Pseudoduganella dura: one gene and its partner. The main gene of each other region encodes a partner of the protein of the gene in region 2 in a complex. Links are inferred from orthologs where the notes say so. Each region holds a gene or a part of one and is shown on either strand. Other genes may lie near its edges.

Region 1 (3,114 bases), 720 kb from region 2 along the record:
TGCTGGCCAACCTGTCCGGCCGCGGCGACAAGGACATGCACACCGTGGCCGAGCGGATGGGACTGAAATTCGGCTAGGCAGTTGCCGCCAAGGCGCCCGTTGGCGCCTGCTTCCTCCCCAGTGCATACCCTGGGGCAGGTCCGTCGGGTTCGACCTCGGCTCCTGTCTCCGGGGGTTATCCAGATGAAAGAGAATCCATGTCCCGTATCGCCCAGACCTTCACCGCGCTGAAAGCGCAAGACAAAACCGGTCTCGTGACCTTCATCACCGCCGGCGATCCGTCGCCGGCCAGCACGGTGCCGCTGCTGCACGCCCTGGTGGCGGGCGGCGCCGATGTGCTGGAAATCGGCGTGCCGTTTTCCGACCCGATGGCCGAAGGCCCCGTCATCCAGCGTGCCTGCGAGCGCGCGCTGGTGCATGGCGTGGGCATCCGCCACGTGTTCGAGTACGTGCGCGAATTCCGCAAGACCAACCAGCACACGCCGGTGGTGCTGATGGGCTACGCCAACCCGATCGAGCGCATCGGCGTCGATGCCTTTGTCGAGCAATCGCGCGAGGCGGGCGCGGACGGCGCGATCGTCGTCGATTATCCGCCCGAGGAATGCGAGGAGTTCGCCGCGAAGATGCGTGCGGCCGGGCTTGACCTGATCTTCCTGCTGGCGCCCACGTCGACCGCGGCGCGCATCGCCCAGGTCGCCAAGGTGGGCAGCGGTTTCTCGTACTACGTGTCGCTGAAAGGCGTGACGGGCGCCGGCAACATCGACACCGCCCAGGTGGCCGAGCGGATCGCCGAGATCCGCAAGCACGTCAGCCTGCCGATCGGCGTGGGCTTCGGCATCCGCGATGCCGCCACCGCGAAGGCGCTGGCCGGCGTGGCCGATGCCGTCGTCATCGGCAGCCGGATCATCCAGGAAATCGAGGCCAGCGAGCCGGAGCAGGCCCCGGCCGCCGTGCAGGCGTTCGTGGCCGGCATCCGCCAGGCGCTCGACGAATAAGCTCACTGCCGAGTCCGTGTCACATTGGTGCCTGGCACCAATGTGACACGGACTCGGCCATTCTCCCCGTTGTATGCCGCATGAAATCTCACGGGCGTGCGGAAAATTGCCAAAGTTGAATGTTCGACACGACTGGCGGAAACGGCTACACTTCGCCCCTAAGTTAGAGCAACAGGAGAAAATATGAGCTGGTTGGAAAAACTGCTTCCCCCCCGTATCCAGCGCTCGGACGCGGCCGCCCGCAAGACGATGCCGGAAGGACTGTGGGTCAAGTGCCCCTCCTGCGAGGCCGTCCTGTATCGTACCGACCTCGAGTCGAACCTGCATGTCTGCCCGAAGTGCGACCACCATATGCGCATCCGCGCGCGCGAGCGTCTCGACTCGCTGCTCGACGCCGGCGGCCGCTATGAAATCGGCCAGGAAACGCTGCCGGTCGACTCGCTGAAGTTCAAGGACAGCAAGAAATATCCCGACCGCCTGAAGCAGGCGATGGAAGCCACTGGCGAGACCGATGCGATGGTATGTCTGGGCGGTTCGATCATGAGCCTGCCGGTAGTGGTCGCGTGCTTCGAGTTCGAATTCATGGGTGGCTCGATGGGGTCCGTGGTCGGCGAGCGTTTCGCCCGCGCTGCCCAGGTGGCGCTGGAGCAGAAGGTGCCGTTCATCTGCATTACCGCCACCGGCGGCGCGCGCATGCAGGAAGGCTTGCTGTCGCTGATGCAGATGGCCAAGACCACGTCGATGCTGACCAAGCTGGCCGAGAAAAAGCTGCCGTTCATCAGCGTGCTGACCGATCCCACGATGGGTGGCGTGTCCGCCTCGTTCGCCTTCATGGGCGACGTGGTGATGGCCGAGCCGAAGGCGCTGATCGGCTTTGCCGGCCCGCGCGTGATCGAGAACACGGTGCGCGAGAAGCTGCCGGAAGGCTTCCAGCGTTCCGAATTCCTGCTCACCAAAGGCGCGATCGACATGATCGTCGACCGGCGCAAGATGCGCGAAGAAATCGCCCGCCTGCTGGCGCTGCTGCAAAACCAGGCTGCCGAAGTGCTGGCATAAGCGGCATTGCCAGCAGCCCGAACGGGGCCGGGTCCGGAAAGGACCCGGCCCCGTTGTGCATGGTGCGATAGAATCACGTCTTTCCGCTTTGTCTTCCGAGATTTATGTCCAACCCGACCACCTTGCCCGAATGGCTCGCGCTGCTGGAATCGCGCCACGCCGAAACCGTCATCAACATGGGCCTCGACCGCGTGCGCGCCGTCAAGGAGCGGCTGCAGCTGCAGTTCGCCTGCCCGGTGATCATGGTGGCCGGCACCAACGGCAAGGGGTCCACCTGCGCGATGCTGGAATCGATCCTGCTGCGCGCGGGCTACCGCGTCGGCCTGTACATCAAGCCGCACTTCCTCGATTTCAACGAGCGCGCACGCGTCAACGGTGACCTGGCTTCCGATGCGATGCTGGTCGAGGCCTTCGATGCCGTCGAGGCCGTGCGCGGCGACACGCCGCTGACCTATTTCGAGTTCACCACGCTGGCGATCATGCACCTGATGAGCAAGTCGTCGCTCGACGTGGCGATCCTCGAAGTGGGCCTGGGCGGCCGGCTCGACGCCGTCAACATCGTCGATGCCGACGTGTCGATCGTGACCAGCGTGGACATCGACCATGTCGATTACCTGGGCGGCACGCGCGAACAGATCGGCTTTGAAAAGGCCGGCATCTTCCGGCCGGGCAAGGCGGCGATCTGCAGCGACCCGGTGCCGCCGCAGGCGCTGGTCGACCACGCCGCCGCGATCGGCGCCGACCTGTGGCTGATGGGCCGCGACTTCAATTATTCGGGCGACAAGCAGCAGTGGAACTATGGCGGCCGTGCGCAGCGCCGCAACGCGCTGGCCTATCCGAGCCTGCGCGGCGCGAACCAGCTGCTCAATGCCTCGGCCGCGCTGGCCGCGCTCGAGGTGCTGAAGAGCGAACTGCCGGTCGGCGCGCAGGAAGTGCGGCATGGCCTGGTGACGGTCGAGCTGCCGGGGCGCTTCCAGGTGCTGCCGGGCCGCCCCAGCGTGATCCTCGACGTGGCGCACAATCCGCACGCGGCATCCGCGCTGAACCAGAACCTGGGCAACAT
Region 2 (3,299 bases):
TGCGTTAAGGCATTACCCTTGACGTGGAGGCGGGGCCGTGTCGGCGCCCTTGCGGCCGTACAGCGCGACCCAGCCTTCATGCTCGGCCCAGACGGACATCTTGATGAACGGCGCATACGCTGCCGCCACTTCGTCCGCCTGGCGTGCCAGCACGCCGGAGAGCACCAGCGCACCGCCATCGGCCACGCGGCCCGACAGCATCGGCGCCATCAACTTGAGCGGCGACGACAGGATGTTGGCGACCACGATGTCGAACTTCGCGTTGGCATGCGCCGATTGCGCGAAGTCGTCCGGCACGAAGTATTCGATGTCGGCCACCCCGTTGCGTTCGGCGTTGTCGCGCGCCGATTCGATCGCCTGCGGGTCGATGTCCACGCCGGTCACCGGCGCGGCGCCGAGCTTGCGCGCCACCATCGCCAGGATGCCGGAGCCGCAGCCATAGTCGAGCACCGTCCTGCCGGGTGCCGGATGGGCTTCCAGCCATTCCATGCACAGGCGGGTGGTCGGGTGGCTGCCGGTGCCGAAGGCCAGGCCCGGGTCCAGCTCCAGGATCAGCGCGGCGGGGTCCGGCGCCTCGTGCCAGCTCGGCACGACCCAGATGTTCCTGCCGATGTGGATCGGCTCGAACTGCGATTGCGTTAGGCGCACCCAGTCCTCGTCGGCGACGTGGCGGGTGGTGTAGGCCGGCAGTGCCTTCAGGCCCACGGCCTGGGCGGCGGCGGCCACGATGAACGAATGATCGGCGTCGACATCGGCCAGGGCCACCACGCGGCTGTGTTCCCACGCCGCTTCCTTCGGTTCCATGCCCGGCTCGCCGAACAGCGGCTGTTCCGCCTCGGTGCCTTCGTCTGCATCCTCGACGGAGACGGACAGCGCACCGGCTTCCATCAGCGCGTCGGACAGGCGTTCGGCGTGCTCGCGGGCGACTTCGATGACGACTTCAGTCCAGCTCATGCGCCCGCCTTCGGCATTTCGGCCAGCCGTTGTTCCAGGTAATGGATGTTGGTGCCGCCTTCGATGAAGCGGGCGTCCACCATCAGCTCGCGGTGCAGCGGAATGTTGGTGAGGATGCCCTCGACCACCATTTCCGACAGCGCGATCTGCATGCGGCGGATCGCCTGCTCGCGCGTGGCGCCATAGGTGATCACCTTGCCGATCATCGAATCGTAGTGCGGCGGTACATAGTAACCCGCATACGAATGGGAGTCGACGCGCACGCCCGGGCCGCCCGGCACATGCCAGGAAGTGATCCGACCGGGGGATGGCGTGAACTTGAACGGGTCTTCGGCGTTGATGCGGCATTCGATCGCGTGGCCGGACAGCATCACGTCGCGCTGGCGGAAGCGCAGCCGCTCGCCGCAGGCGATGCGGATCTGTTCCTGCACGATATCGATGCCGGTGATCATTTCGGTGACCGGGTGTTCCACCTGCACGCGGGTGTTCATCTCGATGAAGTAGAACTCGCCGTTTTCATACAGGAACTCGAACGTGCCGGCGCCACGGTAGCCGATCTTGCGGCATGCCTCGGCGCAGCGGTCGCCGATCTTCTCGATCAGCTTGCGCGGAATGCCGGGTGCCGGCGCTTCCTCGATCACCTTCTGGTGGCGGCGCTGCATCGAGCAGTCGCGTTCGCCCAGCCAGACGGCGTTCTTGTGCTCGTCGGCCAGGATCTGGATTTCCACGTGGCGCGGATTCTCCAGGTATTTCTCCATGTAGACTTCCGGGTTGCCGAACGCGGCGCCGGCTTCGCTCTTCGTCATCGTGACGGCATTGAGCAGCGCCGCTTCGGTATGCACCACGCGCATGCCGCGGCCACCGCCGCCGCCGGCCGCCTTGATGATGACCGGGTAGCCGACCTTGCGGGCGATCTGCACGATCGCCTTCGGATCGTCCGGCAGCGCGCCATCGGAACCGGGCACGCAGGGCACGCCGGCCTTGATCATCGCCTGCTTGGCCGAGACCTTGTCGCCCATCAGGCGGATCGAATCGGAGCGGGGGCCGATGAAGACGAAACCGGATTTTTCGACGCGTTCGGCGAAGTCGGCGTTCTCGGACAGGAAACCGTAGCCCGGGTGGATCGCTTCGGCGTCCGTCACTTCGGCCGCGCTGATGATCGCCGGCATGTTCAGGTACGACAGGCTCGACGCCGCCGGGCCGATGCAGACCGATTCATCGGCCAGCTTGACGTATTTTGCGTCCTTGTCGGCTTCGGAGTGCACGACGACCGTCTTGATGCCCATCTCGCGGCAGGCGCGCTGGATACGCAGCGCGATTTCACCACGATTGGCAATGAGGATTTTTTCAAACATGGCTAGTTCTATGTTTGCGAACACCCGGGCTTGCCGGGTGTCCTAGAAGAGGGAGCTAACGTGGCGGCGGAGCCGCCGGGCCGGCACGGGCCGGCCTTCATCGGCTAATCGGTCAATCAGCCGATGATGAACAGCGGCTGGCCGAATTCCACCGGCTGGCCGTTCTCGACGAGAATCTGGGTGATCGTGCCGGATTTGTCCGCATCGATCTCGTTGAGCAGCTTCATCGCTTCGATGATGCACAGCGTATCGCCTTCCTTCACGGTCGCGCCGACTTCGACGAACGGCGCGTTGCCGGGGGCGTTGGAGCGGTAGAACGTGCCGACCATCGGCGACTTCACGATGTGGCCGGTTGGCTCGGGGGCGGCCGCCACGGCCGGTGCCGCGGCAGCGCCCGGCGCCGGCGCCGCGGCCGGTGCGTACTGCGCCTGTGCGCCTTGGTGCGGCATCATCACGACCTGGTTCTGCGGCATGGCGGACGACTTGACGATGCGTACCTTGCTCTCGCCTTCGGTTACTTCGAGTTCTGCAATATCCGATTCGGCAACCAAGTCAATCAATGTCTTGAGCTTGCGTAGATCCATCTGAGACTCCCGTCTAATCTTGTTTTGTAAATGTGGGCGCGGCTGCCATGCTAATCGAAAACGTCATCGGGAACGTCATCGGGAACATAAGCGACTACGCTGTAAATAGCGCGCAGATCGCGTAGATTAACTGCTTTTTAGTGCAAAGTCGATGGCAAAGCGGTATCCCTCGGTGCCGAGTCCGCAAATCGTGCCTCTGGCAACCGCGCTGAGATATGAGTGGTGGCGAAAGCTTTCGCGCTGATAAATATTCGATATGTGCACTTCGACGAACGGGATCGCCACACCGGACAGCGCATCGCGCAGCGCCACGCTGGTGTGGGTATAGCCGCCGGGATTGATGACGATGAAGTCCACCCCTTCGTCGCGCGCGGCATGGATACGGTCGATCAGCGCACCTTCATGG

What was found.
Region 1: the proteins of accC (region 2) and accD are in contact, whole or in part, in a solved structure (PDB 8UXZ), measured with the Escherichia coli proteins. The link is inferred for Pseudoduganella dura from one-to-one orthologs.

Annotation. Positions count from the first base shown.
Region 1 is NZ_WNWM01000002.1:4,753,880-4,756,993, forward strand. What follows is about bases 320-3,114. They hold accD (acetyl-CoA carboxylase, carboxyltransferase subunit beta), read left to right. Parts: upstream 320-1,178; coding sequence 1,179-2,051; downstream 2,052-3,114. Other genes in these bases: trpA (tryptophan synthase subunit alpha), read left to right, coding at 320-995; folC (bifunctional tetrahydrofolate synthase/dihydrofolate synthase), read left to right, coding at 2,156-3,114. Outside these bases: trpB (tryptophan synthase subunit beta), read left to right, coding at 1-77; more of trpA, read left to right, coding at 198-319.
Region 2 is NZ_WNWM01000002.1:4,038,511-4,041,809, forward strand. Bases 131-3,110 are described here. They hold accC (acetyl-CoA carboxylase biotin carboxylase subunit), read right to left. Parts: upstream 2,310-3,110; coding sequence 951-2,309; downstream 131-950. Other genes in these bases: prmA (50S ribosomal protein L11 methyltransferase), read right to left, coding at 131-954; accB (acetyl-CoA carboxylase biotin carboxyl carrier protein), read right to left, coding at 2,426-2,893; aroQ (type II 3-dehydroquinate dehydratase), read right to left, coding at 3,020-3,110. In the rest of the region: GJV26_RS17695 (DUF3426 domain-containing protein), read right to left, coding at 1-1; more of prmA, read right to left, coding at 13-130; more of aroQ, read right to left, coding at 3,111-3,299. UniProt on the Escherichia coli protein: This protein is a component of the acetyl coenzyme A carboxylase complex; first, biotin carboxylase catalyzes the carboxylation of the carrier protein and then the transcarboxylase transfers the carboxyl group to form malonyl-CoA.